4 regions of the Roseixanthobacter pseudopolyaromaticivorans genome follow, and region 3 is predicted to be linked to each of the others. Evidence: riboswitches for the same ligand, from Rfam matches in the RefSeq annotation. Region 3 holds a riboswitch; each other region holds the start of a gene.
What was found. A riboswitch is a leader RNA that binds a small molecule or an ion and turns the genes downstream of it on or off. The one in region 3 is predicted to bind cobalamin.
Positions count from the first base shown of each region.

Region 1: it holds a riboswitch for cobalamin, as region 3 does, so the genes downstream of both, V5F68_RS19840 (TonB-dependent receptor plug domain-containing protein) here and V5F68_RS04955 (energy-coupling factor ABC transporter permease) in region 3, are expected to answer to the same signal.
Region 2: it holds a riboswitch for cobalamin, as region 3 does, so the genes downstream of both, V5F68_RS17155 (CbtB domain-containing protein) here and V5F68_RS04955 (energy-coupling factor ABC transporter permease) in region 3, are expected to answer to the same signal.
Region 4: it holds a riboswitch for cobalamin, as region 3 does, so the genes downstream of both, cobU (bifunctional adenosylcobinamide kinase/adenosylcobinamide-phosphate guanylyltransferase) here and V5F68_RS04955 (energy-coupling factor ABC transporter permease) in region 3, are expected to answer to the same signal.

Region 1 is NZ_CM195539.1:4,226,206-4,230,152, reverse strand. Features, by position in the region: gene V5F68_RS19840 (TonB-dependent receptor plug domain-containing protein) at 1-1,784, opposite strand, end outside; cobalamin riboswitch at 1,892-2,102, opposite strand; gene V5F68_RS19835 (catalase family peroxidase) at 2,327-3,394, shown strand; gene V5F68_RS19830 (cytochrome b) at 3,391-3,947, shown strand, end outside.
Region 2 is NZ_CM195539.1:3,638,422-3,642,368, forward strand. Features, by position in the region: gene V5F68_RS17140 (TRAP transporter substrate-binding protein) at 1-61, shown strand, start outside; gene V5F68_RS17145 (winged helix DNA-binding protein) at 225-791, shown strand; gene V5F68_RS17150 (CbtA family protein) at 1,070-1,924, opposite strand; gene V5F68_RS17155 (CbtB domain-containing protein) at 1,937-2,161, opposite strand; adenosylcobalamin (AdoCbl) riboswitch at 2,163-2,316, opposite strand; gene V5F68_RS17160 (histidine phosphatase family protein) at 2,428-3,009, shown strand; gene V5F68_RS17165 (NAD-dependent formate dehydrogenase) at 3,236-3,947, opposite strand, start outside.
Region 3 is NZ_CM195539.1:1,017,363-1,021,309, reverse strand. Features, by position in the region: gene V5F68_RS04970 (glycosyltransferase family 4 protein) at 1-67, opposite strand, end outside; gene V5F68_RS04965 (class I mannose-6-phosphate isomerase) at 64-1,023, opposite strand; gene V5F68_RS04960 (hypothetical protein) at 1,112-1,417, opposite strand; gene V5F68_RS04955 (energy-coupling factor ABC transporter permease) at 1,972-2,649, opposite strand; cobalamin riboswitch at 2,684-2,907, opposite strand; gene V5F68_RS04950 (hemin uptake protein HemP) at 3,091-3,276, opposite strand; gene V5F68_RS04945 (copper chaperone PCu(A)C) at 3,389-3,947, opposite strand, start outside.
Region 4 is NZ_CM195539.1:2,034,546-2,038,492, reverse strand. Features, by position in the region: gene V5F68_RS09810 (cobyric acid synthase) at 1-781, opposite strand, end outside; gene cobO (cob(I)yrinic acid a,c-diamide adenosyltransferase) at 781-1,413, opposite strand; gene cobU (bifunctional adenosylcobinamide kinase/adenosylcobinamide-phosphate guanylyltransferase) at 1,410-1,952, opposite strand; cobalamin riboswitch at 2,071-2,276, opposite strand; gene rfaE1 (D-glycero-beta-D-manno-heptose-7-phosphate kinase) at 2,317-3,756, opposite strand; gene rfaD (ADP-glyceromanno-heptose 6-epimerase) at 3,811-3,947, opposite strand, start outside.

The DNA of each region.
Region 1 (3,947 bases), 2.0 Mb from region 3:
AGCGTGGCGGAGAGATTGAGCTGGTCGGTGGGGTTCCAGTCCGCACTGACGCTCACCTTGTTGTTGGGCCGTCGCAGCGGGGTGCAGGAGGTGTCGGTCAGCGGTGCGCAGGCGGCGCCGAAGGAGGTGTCGGGCGGCATGTAGCCGACCGCCTGCGTGTAGGTGTAATCGACCCGCAGCTTCAGCCGGTCTGTCACCGCAAAGGCAATGAACGTCTCCGCGCCCTGCGTCGTGGCGCTGGAGATGTTGACGTTCTGGTACGTCACCGGGTCGTAGCTGATGAGATTGGTGATGTCGTTGTGGAAATAGGTGGCGCCGAAGGTCACCCGCCCGCCCAACACCTCTTGCTCGAAACCGGCGTCGTAGCCCGTGCTTTCCTCCGGCTTCAGCGCCGCATTGCCGTAATAGGGCGCATAGAGCTGGTAGAGGGACGGCGCCTTGAAGCCGGTGCCGTAGCTCGCCTTCAGCGTGGTGCCGGTCTCGGGAATGAGAATGCCCGGCGCGAGGCGGAAGGTGGAATGGTCGCCGAACGTATCGTCGCTGTCGAAGCGGATATTCGCGGCCCCGAAGAAGCGCTCGCCCAGCTTGCCCTGGAGCTCGGCATAGACGCCGGTGTCGCCGGTGCTGGCGGAAAGATCGGTGTATTGGGTGGACGAGGTCATCGCCTCGTTGCGCCGCTCCACGCCCACCAGCAGATTCTGTCCGGGGGCGAAGGCGAGGTTCGAGCGCAGGTAATAGGTCTGCCGGTCACCCTCATATTGGCCGTTCACATCGGCATTCGGTCCGGTGGTCGGGTTCGATGTGGTCATCGCGCTGACCCCGAAAGTGGTGTTCAGCGCGCCGTCGAGCGCAGTCCACACCCCCTCGCCCTTGGTGAAGAACATGCTGGCGAGGCTGGTGGAGCGTTCCGCCGCCGGCAGGCCCTCGTACAGCGGCGGGGGATAGACATCCGGCGTGTAGGCGAGCCCACTGTCGATGTAGCGGGCGACGAAATTGACCGCGAATGCATCGCTCATCTGGAAATCGAGGCGGGTCGAATAGGTCCAGTTGTCATAGGCGTTCGGGTTGATCGGATAGCCGGGCGGCACGATGCCGGGCGGCGTGACGGGGATGTCGGTCGAAGAGAAATGGGTGACGTTGAAGGAATAGCCGACCTTTTCCGTTGAGCCGCTAAGTGCTGCGGCCTGGTTGAAGGTTCCGAGCGCGCCGCCTTCCACATAACCGAACACCTTGGCCGGCCCCTCGCCCTTCTTGGTGGTAATGGAGATCACGCCGCCGATCGCGTCCGAGCCGTAGAGGCCGCTCTGGGGACCGCGCAGCACCTCGATGCGCGCAAGGTCCGTGGCGAGCAATTGGCCGAAGTCGAAGGCGCCGGTGGGGCTGGACGGATTGCCGGCGTCGATGCCGTCCACCATCACCTTCACATGGTTGGAATTGGTGCCCCGGATGAACACCGAGGTCTGCCCGCCGGGGCCGCCGGTCTGCACCACGTTGAGCCCCGGAAGGGACTGAAGCACTTGGGGAACGGTGCGCAATTGCTGGCGGTCGATATCCTCGGCTGTGACGACGCTCACCGAGGAGGCGACCTGGTCCGCCGGGGTCGGCATGCCGGTGGCGCTGACGACCACCTCGGGCAGCTCGATGGATTGGGAGGCGCCGGCAGCCGGCGCTGCCGACTGGGCGCAGGCCAATTCGGATACGGACGAGAGCAACAGCGCGGCAAGTATGGATCTGCGGGCGGCGCGCGAGGCGCCGCGAGGGGGAAAAACAGGGACGGAAGGCATCGGGGCCTCAGCGGGACGAGTGGTCCGTCACCGCGAACGAGGCCTCCGTGCGGCTGAAAAGCCGCCTGGAAAAACCACCATCAGGACACCCCGCCCAATGTGCTCGCGCGTGACCACGGCTGACGGCAGGTCTCCTGGCTCGCGGGTCAGCGTCCATCTCGTCGCCTTCCCAGGCCTGAAGGCCCAGTGGCTGATGACGAAGGACTCGCCGCTTACAGTTGCGGGGGCAGCCGCGGCTTCGCCCAACTCCTGTTTCCAGGCGCCGACTCACCGCGTTCCCTTTTGATCCCCTAGGGGAACCGTCGCCATGACGGTAGACGCACCGCAGGCGAACCGTCAAGCTGGCCGAACGCGCACGAAGGACGACCAGTAGTGCCGCTGCGACAGGGATATGCTGCAGTCTCTCGCTGCCCTGCGGCGGCGCGAACGGCAGGCCTTTTTGAAAGAGTTGCCGGCCGCGACAGGTTACGTCTCTCCCCGAGTGTGGACAGCACGAGCACATCCCTCGGCCGTCAAGACGACCCGTCTCACGGAGACATGGAATGACCGACCCCTCTGGATTGCCGCCCAAACGCGCGCTTGCGTCATTCGCGCTTATCGGCGCCGTCATGGCGGCCGGCGCGGGCGCGTTCGCTTATACTGCAGGCTGGCTTTCGCCGGATCGGCTGACCCCCGGCAAGATCGTGGCGGCGCTCGCGCCTCCCTCGGGGCCGGCGCTTGGGCACCGGCGCAATCATGCCAAGGGCATCTGCTTCACCGGCATATTCGAATCGAACGGGAACGGCGCGGAGCTTTCGCGCGCAGAAGTCTTCGCGCCGGGCCAATATCCGGTGCTCGGCCGGTTCAATCTCGGCACACCGGACCCTAATGCGCCGGACGCGACCGTGCGGGTGCGCGGCCTGGGACTCCAGATCACCACGCCAGGCGGGCAGGTCTGGCGCAGCGCCACGATCGATCTGCCGTTCTTTCCCGTGGCCACGCCCGAGGCGTTCTACGCTCTGCTGACCGCATCCCACGACAAGAACCCGCAGGCGATGAAGGACTTCGGCGCCGCCCATCCGGAGTTTGCCGCGTTTGGGGCCTGGGCCGGCAGCGCGCCCTGGACCGCCAGTTATGCGGAGGAGCGTTACAACAGCCTCAACAGCTTCGTCTTCAAGAGCAAAGCCGGCCTGGAGCAGGCCGTGCGCTGGTCGTTCGTGCCGCAAGCGCGCGTGGTGCCGGTGACCAAGGACGAACTTGCAAAACTCGGCCCGGATCATCTTGAGCAGGACATCGTCGCGCGGGTGGGCCAGGCGCCGCAGCGCTGGACCTTGGAGGTCACGCTGGCCAATCCGGGCGATCCCACCTCGGATCCCACCAAGGCGTGGCCGCCGGGGCGGCGGACCGTGGAGGTCGGAACGCTTGTGGTTCAGCACATCGAGGCCGAACGCGACGGCCCGTGTCGCGATATCAATTTCGACCCGACGATCCTGCCGGATGGCATCAGCGTTTCCGACGATCCTTTTCCGGCCGCACGCTCATCGGCTTACGCGAAATCGTACGATCTGCGGACTTCGGAAGCTAAATATTATCCGCATGACATGAATACCGCGACCGGAGCCCGGCCATGACGAGAGATCATTCGCATTTCAATTTCGTCCAGCGGTTGTTTCACTGGGTCATGGCCGTGTGCATTTTGGCGATGCTGTTCATCGGCGTGGGCATGGTGTCGACCGTCATGCCGAAATACGTGCCGCTTCTCGCCGCGCACAAGACGCTAGGCATCGCGATTCTTGCGCTCGCGCTGATCCGTCTCGCGGTGCGTCTGCGCTACGGCGCGCCGCCCTTGCCGGAAGATCTGCCAGCGCCGATGCGGCTCGGGGCGCACCTTTCACATTATGCGCTTTACGGTCTCATGCTCGCCATGCCGCTGGTCGGCTGGGCCATGATGTCCGCGGGTGGGTATCCGGTGGTGCTTTATGGGGGCATCCATCTGCCGCCTCTGCTTGCGCAGAGCGATGCCCTCCATGCCTTGCTCTGGAATGCGCATTTCTATCTCGCATTCGCCTTCTTCGCGCTGGTTCTGCTCCATATCGCGGCGGCGCTTTTTCACGGATTGATCCGGCGGGACGGCGTCTTCGAAAGCATGGCGCCGGTCCCGGTTCATGACGAGGCCACAGCTCC
Region 2 (3,947 bases), 2.6 Mb from region 3:
CGACTGGATCAAGAAGGCCGGCCCGGACGGCGAAGCCATCCTCGCCACCTTCAACAAATGAGCCTCGACGCCTGAGGCTGCGGCGCGCGGCTGGCGCGCCGCCCCACGCTGGCCGGCCCCGCAAGGGCCGGTCTTTCCGCGAAATCCGCGCCGGCGCGTTTCACTGAAGACGCCTCGGCCGGCCGCCGCGGTCCATGCCCAATAACAGATAGACGCCACGCCGCATGACCCGACGCCCCTCCCCCCCTTCGGCCGCCGCCAGCGATGATCGCAAGATCTCCTCCGGCCCGCTCGGCTCGATCGTCTCCTCGGCCCATCTCGCGGACGGGGCGCTGCCGGCGCTCTCGGAGCTGGAATTCGGCCTCAACATGATCACCCACGGCTATCAGCGCTGGATGGTCCGCTGCATGGCGGCGGCCGGGTTGCCGGATCTCTCCTCGCTCGACGTGCTGGTGCTGCACCATGTGGCCCACCGCGACCGGGCGAAGACCATCGCCGATCTGTGCCTGGTGCTGGATGTGGAGGATACGCACCTGGTGACCTATGCGGCCAAGAAGCTCCAGGCGCTGGGGCTGGTTTCCGGCGGCCGGCGCGGCAAGGAGAAGACCTTGGCGGCGACCGAGAAGGGGCGCCTCGCCTGCCAGCGCTATCGCGAGGTGCGCGAGGCGCTGCTGACCAAGACCGTGGCCGCGACCGGCATTGCGCCGGAAAAGCTTTCGGAAATCGCCGCCTTGCTGCGCACGCTCTCCGGCCATTACGATCAGGCGGCGCGGGCGGCAGCGAGCCTTTAGGCGCGCCCCGCCACCCACATTCACCAAAAATGTTTCACGTGAAACAATGACTTAAGCTAGACGAACATCGGTTTACTGGGGCTTCACCGCGGTTTTCCGGCCGATCACACCGGCTTTTCGCTCCGATATTGCGCATCACATTTCGGCATGCCGAATGCCGCCCGCTTCTGAGGGATCGACGCGGGCCGACAGCGACCAAAAGGGCACCACCGGCGGCGCACCCGGGGGTCCGACACAGCGGTCCCCCCGGCTCACCGAACCGGCCCAGCGCAAGCTGGTCAGCGCAGGGCGCCGGCGGAAGCGAGGCGCACGCCGCGATGGGCGCGCAGGCTGCGCTCGGCGAGCGGGCCGAAGACCAGCCCGAGGGTCGTCCATAGCACCGCCTGGATGCCGAGCGTGGCGATGCGGAACTCCCACAGGAGCGAGGCCGAGAATTCGGCCGGCACCTCGTTGATGGTCGGCAGCGCCATCTGCACCAGGGCGATCACCGCCACATAGGCGAGGGCCGCCGCCACGATGCCGTTCCACGCGCCGTGGCGGGCGGCGAGCCGCCGGGCCAGCAGCACGGCGCCCGTGAGCGCGACCAGCGAAGCCGCGAGCATCAGGAAGAACATCTGGGTGCGGAAGCCGATGGTCGCGCCGTCGCCCACGGCGGGCGGATTGGCGGGATATTTCAGCCCCGGCACCAGCACGATGGCCAAGAACCCGCCCAGCGCCAGCAGCACCACCGTGGCGCGCGGGGACAGCGGACCCACCCGCCCAAGGGCGAAGGCGAAGACCAGCGCGAAGATGCCGCCCATGGCGGCGCCATAGACCACGGTGCCGGTCAGCAGGCCGAGGCCGGCCTGGGTGGACCGGCTGACCAATTCCTCCTCGCCACCATGGGAATGGCCCTCTGCGGCGGCGGGTTCCGGGGCGGCGGCATGCATGTGCGTGCTGCCGTCGGCATGGACATGCGGCGTCGCCGCCGGGGATGCGGGAGCGGCGGCGGGCGCCGGCCCTTCCGCATGCGCTTCCTCAAAGGCGATGGCGCGGTTGACCGCGGGTTCACCGAAGACGCGCGCGAATCCGAACGAGAGCAGGCCCGCGAGGACGCCGACAAGCATCCCGCGAAGCAGGAGAGACCCAACCATGTCGCATCCCCCTCAGTGGCAGGGGAAGCCGAGCAGATGGCGGCCGTCGTGCAGGAATTCATGCACATACATGCCGGGGATGAGGGAGGTCGCACCCTGTTCGGCGCCGACGAAATAGAGCGCGAGCAGCATCAGCAGGCCGCCGAACACCGCCCAGGGCAGAAGTTCGCTGACCGAGATGGTCTGCGTGCCGGCCGCAGCGCCGAGGGAGGAACCGGAAAGAAGGGTGTCGGCCATGCTGGGTCTCCTGGGATTGCGCGTCCCGAAATCGAACAAAACCCTGCGGGCCGGGTCTGACTTGCGGCACAGCCGGAATGGCGTGCCGCTTACAGTGGCGCGACCGTGTCGGATTTTCACCGACTTCCTCACCCGCAGCGAAGCTCCGACACTATTTGCGGGATACAGGTTGTGTCAAACAAACAATGTGGCAAACCGGGCACCCGCCCGGCCCGCCGGCCGCCGTTCGATGTCCCCGCCTGATACCGCGAGGTTGCCCCGTCGCCATGGCCAATCGCCTGACGCTGATCTGCCACGGTGCCACCGCCGCCATGCGGGCCGGCGCCTTTCCGTGCGACGAACCGCTGGAGCCGCGCGCCCTCGCGCAGACGCAAGCCTGGCGCGGCCGGCTGCGGCGGCCCGACCGGGTGCTCGCCGCGCCGGCCCTGCGCGCGCGTGAAACCGCACAGGCCCTCGGCTTTAACGCCGAGACGGATGTGGATCTTCAGGATTGGGACTGTGGGCTTTGGGCGGGCCTCACCTTCGCTGAGGTGGACACGGCTTATCCCGGCGCGCTCGCCCTCTGGCGCGGCGAGCCCCAGGCCGCGCCGCACGGCGGCGAATCGCGCACGGCGCTGATCGCCCGCATGGAGGATTGGCTGGACCGCCAGCGCGAGAGCCATGGCCATCTGATCGCATGCACCCACGCGGCGAATGTCCGGGCGCTGGTGGCCGGGCTTCTCCAGGCGCCTGACGCCTTCTGGCAGATCGACATCGCGCCCCTGAGCCTGACTGACCTGCGCACCGACGGCCGGCGCTGGACCCTGCGCACGCTCGGCCAGCCTTTGGACGACCCGCACGACACCTGACGGGCACGGGGGGAAAGATCGCCGGAGCGGGCGGCACACCGCGCGGAAAGGGCCACGAGCGACACGCGCCACGCGGCCCCTCCCGCGCGGCGCAATGACGTGCCGCGCGCCCCGGCAAGGCGGGGAGGAAAGGGGAAAAGAACAATCCTAGGGCCGGCGGCACCGCAAACCTTGGCGCCGCCGGGCTGTTTCAACCTGATCGGACTCGTCGGACCAGGCCCTGGCGTCAGCTGGCCTTCTTGAACTTGGCAGCCTCTTCCGAACCGCCGGTGGCATTGCCGGCGCTGTAGGAATGGGCCCCCACGCCGGCGAGCTTGCCGCCATCGACGATGAGATATTCGTCGCGGATCGGCCGGCCCTCGAAATAGCATTCCAGAATCTCGCGCGTGCCGGCCGCATAACGGGTCTGAGCGGAGAGCGAGGTGCCGGAGATGTGGGGCGTCATGCCGTGGTGGGGCATGGTGCGCCAGGGGTGATCCTGCGGCGCGGGCTGCGGAAACCACACATCGCCCGCATAGCCGGCGAGCTGGCCGCCTTCGAGCGCGCGCACGATGGCGTCGCGGTCGCACAGTTTGCCGCGCGCCGTGTTGACCAGATAGGCGCCGCGCTTGAACAGCTTCAGCGTCTCCTCATTGATCATGTGCTCGGTTTCGGGATGCAGCGGGCAGTTCAGCGTGACCACGTCGCACACGCCGTACATCTCCTCGCGGGTCGCGTGCCAGGTGAGGTTCAGCTCGGCCTCCACCTCGGCCGGCAGGCGGTGGCGGTCGGTATAGTGCAGGTGCATGTCGAACGGCTTCAGGCGGCGCAACACCGCAAGGCCGATACGCCCGGCGGCCACCGTGCCCACATGCATGCCTTCCACGTCATAGGAGCGGGCGACGCAATCGGCGATGTTCCAGCCGCCCTTGCGCACCCAATCGTGGGAGGGGAGATAA
Region 3 (3,947 bases):
AGGTGGCGATGCCACAACGGCGCGGCAGGGAATTGCCGATGAAGGCAACGTGTTTGACTTGGGTCACGGTCGCATCTCCGAAGCGCGGAAGGATGAGTCCGCTCGTGAGGGGAAAAGTTGGGTCGGGGCGGCGAAACCGGCCGCCCGCGTAGGCACGGCCGGCAGCTCGCCCGCAGCCAGCAGGTCGGGATGCGGCACATCGGCGGCATAAGCCACCAGCGCTTTCGCACCACGCCCGCCGGCCCGGACGGGTGCGCATTCCCCCTGCAGGAAGAGCGCACCGCCGACCGTCACATCGAGGCCGGCCACGCAGGCACTGCCTTCGAGCATCAGCATCCAGGTTTCGTGCGGCGCGTCGAGCGACCAATCCACGCTGGGGGCGAGATCAAGCCGTTCGATGACGAAATGAGGTGTGACGGCGAGCAGGGTCCGGCCGTTGCCCAGCGCGCGCGGCGCGGCTTGCGGGCCAAGGGGCGCCATGTGGGTCGCGGCGACGGCCTGCTCCGCATGCAGCTCCCGTGAGCGGCCGTAGTCGAAAAGGCGAAAGGTCACATCGCTGCGCTGCTGGATTTCGGCGATGACGAGGCCGGCTCCGATCGCATGGATGGTGCCGGCGGGGACGCAGACCACGTCGCCCTTGAGCACGTCGCGCCATTGGACGCGCGCGGCGATGGAGCGATCTTCGATCGCGGTGCGCAATTGCGACGGCGTCAGCGGACCGTTCAGGCCGACCGCCACCTGCGCGCCCGGCTGGGCGGACAGTATGTACCAGGCTTCGCTCTTGCCGTGCTCCTGGCCGAGAGTGCGCGCGAACGCATCATCGGGATGCACCTGGATCGACAAGGGCTGCGTGGTGAACAGCAGTTTCAGAAGCAGCGCGGTCTCCGGCGCCGAGGGATCGGCACGCTCGAACCAGAGTTCGCCGACAGCCCCATCGAGGGGGGCGATGGTGCGCCACGGCAGCAGGTCGGTGCTGCCCCATGGCTTGCGAACCACGCGCACGCAGGCCTGTTCGATTGCCATGCTCGTCTCCTTGACCGTTCCGCTGAGATCGGGACGATCTGAGACCGGACATGCTCGTTCGTTTGGCGCGATGCGCGAGCTGCAGTGCTTAGTGACGCCGGCTTGACGCGACGGAGGGGACATCCGTGACGTCCACATGGGCCGCATCGCTTTCCAGACGCAGCTCCTTGTCGGAGAAGGTCAGCTGCAACAGGCGCCCGTCGTCAGTCAGCAATTGAACCACGCGGCGACCGAACACCCCACGCAGGGCTGCCGCCGAAAGCCGGATTTCGCCGGAACTGGTGATGCCGACAGGTGCATTGAAGAAGCTGTCGAAATCATAGGTCGCCCGACCTATTTCCTGCCCATCGCACCTCAGCATGCCTTCGCCTGCAACTCCACCGATATAACGCATGGTCAATCCTCAAATAAACATGGAATGCTCTTGCCACATCTGAATGAGGCATCGAATTTCCGTTTAAGATCCAAGCAGAACCGCTCCGCAGCATCTCCAAATTCTGAAGACGGCGATAGAAGCAGGACAACGGCACCGATGTGCGCACGCGCACGTGCTTTCAGATCGCAGATAGAATTCGGTCTATCCGCCAGCGACGCCCACGCTCAGAAATTCCGATATCTGTATTGAGATAATCTCGAATATCGGAATTACAATCCTTCGCCTAATAAAACCAATTTTTGGCGTAAAATTAATTGAAATCACAAAGATATTTAAAATCTCAGATTTCGGATTTTTCTTTTGCCGCTCTGCATGATGCAACATTTATGTAAGGCAAAAGTTCCATTCATGAGCAAACGCAACCGTTGGACGCGAACACGGGCGAGCCCTGGTACACGGATCGCCGCATGTAAGCCCACAGGCGCGGTGGACACGGGCACCATCAGGCGCCCGCCCTTTAGCACCGCGCTCGCAGGCCGATCCCAAGACGACGGGGACTCGCGAGACGCGTCTCAGACGGCGTCGTAGAGGCGGCTCTCCAGCAGCAGGGAGCCCCGCAGGCGGCTCAGCGCCTTGGCGGCGCCGAGCACGGCGAGGTCGGCCAAAGGCTCGATGATGATGACCAGCATATAGGCACCGCCGAAGGTGGAAATCGCCGCCACATTGTCCGCCGCAAAGCCCTGGCCATACAGCGCCCAGAAGGCAACCCAGGCGACAATGCCCGCCTGATAGGTCGTGGAGAGCGCGAGGGCCTGGCGGTAGCGCAAGTCCACATAAGGCGTGTTGGGGGCGATGATTTTCTGGGCCACCACCTGCAAGGCGAACAGCGGCACCAGGAGCGTCGTCACGTTCATGCCGAACTGCGGCAGGTCGAACGGAGCGAAGAAGATGCCCTGCACCAGTAGGCCGGTGGCGAGGCCGATGGCCGCCGGCGCCATGCCGAAGATCAGGAACAGGGTCGAGCCGAGGATCAGATGAACCTCCGAGACGCCGACGGGATAATGCGGGAGCACCTCGAAGAAAGAAAACACGAGGGCGCTCGCCGCCGCGCTGCGCGACACAAGGGAGAGGATGCCGCGCTCGCGGACGGCCTCATAGGCCAGCTTCACGGCATAGCCGCCGGCGCCCGCCGCAGTGACGTAGCTGAGCCAGATTTTCCCGCTATCCACGAGACCAGGTTCGATATGCATGACTGCTCCTCCGCCGTCTCACCCGACGGCCTGTGTTAGATCCAAGCGCCTGGCCGGTCTCCTGACTCGCGGGTCGCCGCATGCCTTCCGTCTTCCCGAAGCGCCTTGGGGGATCGCTTCAGTGACATCGTGGAAGGCCGCTCGCCGCTCACAGTCGCGGGGGCGGTCGGGGCTCAGGGCGTCATCGCCCCTCCCCCGTTCCCATTTCACTTCCGGCACGTACGTCATGCCGGAAGAACCATGCGCGTTCAGGAGCGGCCAACCTCCGCTTTCTGTCAAGACGTCCGCGCGGCCACGCGCACCGAACTGCGGATTCTTTGTCGCCTGAAGACAGGCGCGCGGGGATCCGGCCGGCATGCGCGGCCCATGCCTCGCCCGGAATAAGCATGCACGCCCCGCCACAAGCCTCCCGCCCCAGACCGCCCCCCCCCGCGCAAACGATTACTTGGTGAGGATCAGCTTGTTCTTGGAGGTCAGCGTCAGGGTATAGACTTGGTCGCCATGGACGATCCGCACCGTGCGCGCCGCGCGAAAGAGATCGGTGCTGTCCAGACGTCCGTCCGCCATCGCGATGGTGCGCACCGCCGTTTCGGGAGACGGCACGGGTCTCAGCTTGATGATGCCCATGGAAGGCGGCTCCTCTGCCGGAGTTCGGGCGAAGGGCGGGCGAAACGCGCCGCGCCGCCCCGGCGTGATTAGGCGGCCGGATCACCGGCGGCGGACGCGAACGACCGGCAGCTCACTTGCCGGATGGCATCGTCATGTGGTCGTGCCCGCCGCCGTCGCTGCTGCCTTGGGCGGCGATCGACTCCACCTTGAACTGAACCGACACCGTGCCCGCCTTCTCGAAGGTCAGCGTGCCGTTGACCAGGGCTCCTTGCTTCAGGGGCTGCTTCAGCCCCATGAGCATGAGGTGATAGGAACCCGGCTTCAGCGCGACGGAACCGTGCGCCGGCACGACGAGGCCGCCCGGCACCGGCCGCGTGGTCATCACCCCGTCGGTCATGGCCATCTCGTGGATTTCCACCTTCTGCGCGGCCTCGGCGGTGGCGGAGACGAGGCGGTCGGGCGTCGCGCCGTCGTTCTTCAGCACCAGATAGCCGGCACCCACGCTGGCGCCGTCCGGCGTCGCACGGGTCCAGGGGTGCTCGATCTCGATGGCGCCGGCCTTGAATTCGTGGGCCATCAGGGCCTGGGCGGAGAGGGTCAGCAGGAACATGGCGAAGGCCAGGGCGGCCAGCGCCTCTTCCAGATACATGCGGCGGCAGAGGCGCGAGAACGCGCCGGGAATGCGGATG
Region 4 (3,947 bases), 1.0 Mb from region 3:
GGATCGGCACCGCGATCCTCACCTTGGCGTGGGGCTTTGCCGGCGGCGGCCCCTGGAGCGCGAGCGCATCCTCAGCCGGTAGGCGCGCGGCGGCGGGAAAATGCGGGATGAGGCCGAGCGCAGCCCAGCCGGTGTGCCCCGCCACCAGCGCCATGCCGTCGGCGAACAAGGCGGGATCGCCCCGGAATTTGTTCACCACGAAGCCGGCGATCAGTGCGGCATCCTCCACCGCCAGGACGGTTTTGGTGCCGACGAGGCTGGCGATGACACCGCCCCGGTCGATGTCGCCGATCAGCACCACCGGCACGTCGGCGGCGCGGGCAAACCCCATATTGGCGATGTCGTTGCGGCGCAGATTGACTTCCGAGGCGCTCCCCGCCCCTTCCACCAGCACGAGTTCGGCCTCGCCCTTCAGCCGCGCGAAGCTCTCAAGCACGGCAGGCATGAGGCTCTGCTTCAGGCCCTGGTAGGCGCTGGCCTTGGCGGTGGTGAGCACCCTGCCCTGCACCACCACCTGCGCACCCACCTCGCTCTGCGGCTTCAGGAGCACCGGGTTCATGTGCACGCTCAAAGGCACTCGCGCGGCCCGGGCCTGAAGCGCCTGCGCGCGGCCGATCTCGCCGCCGTCGGCGGTCACGGCGGCATTGTTCGACATGTTCTGCGGCTTGAAGGGCCGCACCCGCAGGCCGCGATTGGCGAAGGCGCGGGCAAGGCCGGCCACCAGCAGGCTCTTGCCCACGTCCGAGCCGGTGCCCTGGAACATCAGTGCGCGGGCAGCCATCAGAATTCGATGCCGGCCTGCGCCTTCACGCCGGCGGAGAAATGATGTTTCACCAATCCCATCTCGGTCACGAGGTCCGCCGCCTCCAGAAGCTCCGGCTTCGCGTTTCGGCCGGTGACGACCACATGCAGGTCGCCCCGGCGCGCTTTCAGCGTCGCGACCACGTCGGTGAGGTCAAGATAGCCGTAGCGCAAAGCGATGTTCAGCTCGTCCAGCACGATCAGGGAGAGGGTCTCGTCGGCCAGCAGCTCGCGGGCTTTGTCGAACGCCCGCGCGGCAGCGGCGGTGTCGCGGGCGAGGTCCTGGGTTTCCCAGGTGAAGCCCTCGCCCATGGTGTGCCAGCGCACGCGATCGCCGAACGCTGCGAAGGCGTCCTTCTCACCGGTGTGCCAGGCGCCCTTGATGAATTGCACCACGCCCACCTTGCGGCCGTAGCCGAGCATGCGCAGCGCCAGCCCGAACGCGGCCGTGCTCTTGCCCTTGCCGGGGCCGGTGTGGACGATCAGCAGCCCCTTCTCCAGGGTCTTTTCCGCCACCTCGGCATCCTGCACCGCTTTGCGCTTGGCCATTTTCTCGCGATGGCGAGCGGCCTGGGCGTCGTCGCCGGCGGCATTTTCGGTTTCATCGCTCATCGAGGCGTGTCCTTCACAATCATGGGCAGGCCGGCCACCATGAAGATCACCTCATGGGCCGTTGCGGCCATGCGTTGGCTGAGCCGGCCGGCGGCGTCGCGAAACCGGCGGGCGAGGGCGTTGTCCGGCACGATGCCGAGCCCCACCTCATTCGCCACCAGCACGCTGAGTCCTGTGCGGGCGGTGATGGCGTCCACAAGGCGATCCTCTTCCGCCGCGAGATCGTGCTCCGCCAGCATGTGGTTGGTGAGCCACAAGGTGAGGCAATCCAGCAGCAGCGGCATGTCGGGCGGCAGGGCCTGGACGATATCGGCGGCATCGAACGGCGCATCGTGGGAGACCCAGCGCGCATCGCGCCGCGCCTGGTGCAGGCGGATGCGCTCGCTCATTTCGGCGTCGAAGGCTTGCGCCGTCGCCACATAGGCGAAGGGCGGGGCGGCGGCTTCCACCCGCTGCTCGGCATGGCGGCTCTTGCCGGACCGCGCGCCGCCGAGCACCAGCACGATCCGGCCCCGCGCCCCGGCCGCGCTCGCGCTCAAGCCGGCACCTGCGAGTGCCGGCGGCAAGAGCTGTGGCAGGCACTGGCCGCGATGCGCGGACCCAACATGAGAGTCTCCCTGGCCCTCCCGCCGAGAGCCGGCCTGTGGCGCCCGCGATGCGGGCTCTGCGTCCTCGGCAGGTCTCCTGGCTTGCGGATCTGCGCGCCCCCACCCTTCCCGAGGCGCGCCTCAGTGGTGGGCACCTCAGTGGTTCATGGGTTTGCTCTCCGCCGACAGTTGCGGGGGCAGCCGCGGCATAGGGAGAAACCCTCCCGCACCGCGTTCCCTTTTGATCCCGAAGGAACCGACGACGCGCCGACTATAAGGCCGCCGCCCCGCGCCGCAACCGCCCGCCCCCGCGATCTCAGCTTCTAGCTTTCGCAACCAGCGTCGAGGTGGACTGGCCCGGCGTCAGTTCGGCGAGCACCAGCTTTCCGCCATTGGCAATCACGATATCGGCGCCGACCACATCCTCGGGCTTATAATCCGCCCCCTTCACCAGCACGTCCGGCAGCAAGGCCGTAATGATCTCCAGCGGCGTGTCCTCCTCGAACAGCACCACCAGATCCACGCAGCGCATGGCGCCGATCACCCGCGCGCGGGCTGTCTCGTCCTGGAGCGGGCGCGTCGGGCCCTTCAGACGGCGCACCGAGGCATCGGTGTTGAGCCCCACGACGAGGCGGTCGCCCTGCGCGGCCGCCGCTTCCAGCATGCCCACATGGCCGGGATGCAGCAGATCGAAGCAGCCGTTGGTGAAGACGATGCGCGCGCCGCTCGCCCGCCAGCGGTCCATGATATCGCGCGCCTTGTCGCGCGAGACGAGGGCGCCCGCCGGCTCCAGCTGCGGCACCGAGCGCTGCAGCGCGGCGGTGAGTTCCGCGCGCGTCACCACCGCCGTGCCGAGCTTGGCCACGGCAATCGCGGCGGCGGCATTGGCGACCGGCACGCTGGCTTCCAGGTTGAGCCCGCAGGCGAGCGACAAGGCGAGCGCGGCCAGCGCCGTATCGCCGGCGCCGGAAACATCGAACACCTCGCGCGCCTCGGCCGGCACATGGAGCACGGTGCCGTTGCGGCGCCAGAGCGTCATGCCCTTTTCCGCGCGCGTCACCAGCACATCGCCGCCGAACTGGGCACTCGCGGCCTGTGCGGCGCGCTCGGCGTCGGCATCGGTCTCGTCCGGCAGGCCGGTGGCCTCGCTCAATTCGCGCCGGTTGGGCGTTACCAGCGTCGCGCCGCGATAGACCTCGAAGGTGCGGCGCTTGGGATCGACGATCACCGGCACGCCCAGCGTGCGCGCCTCGGCCAGCACGGCGGCGACGACACGGTCGCCGAGCACCCCCTTGGCATAGTCGGAGAGCACCACCACCGAACAGCCCGCCATGGCGCGGCTGGCGGCCGCGATCAAGGCGTCCTCGACGGCGGCGGACGGCGGGGCGGACATCTCGGCATCGATGCGGACGATCTGCTGGCGCCCGCTCATCACCCGCGTCTTGGTGACGGTGGGGCGGATGGCGTCCACCACCAGGCCGGACAGATCGATCCGCGCATAGGGCGCGAGCGCGGCGCGCAGCTGGTCGGCCTCCCCGTCGGCCCCGACCAGCCCCACGAGGCGGATCGGCGCGCCCATGGCGGCGGCATTGGCGGCGACGTTCGCCGCCCCGCCCGGCACGATGCGTTCCGCGCCATGCAGCAGCACCGGCACCGGCGCCTCGGGCGAGATGCGCGAAACCGAGCCGAGGATGTAGCGATCCACCATGACATCGCCGATGACGGCGACGGGACCGGGCTTGGTATCAGGAAGCATGGTGCCGGTATCCTGGGGCAAGATCAGCCGTTGGGTCGTGCAAGGTCCCGGTCATCAGGCGGAATTGCGGCCGCGCAGATGCTCGGTGACATAGATCCGCACGCCATCCTCCAGCGAGGTGAACGGGTGGGTAAAGCCTGCGGCGCGCAGTTTCGAGACGTCCGCCTGGGTGAAATATTGATACGCGTTGC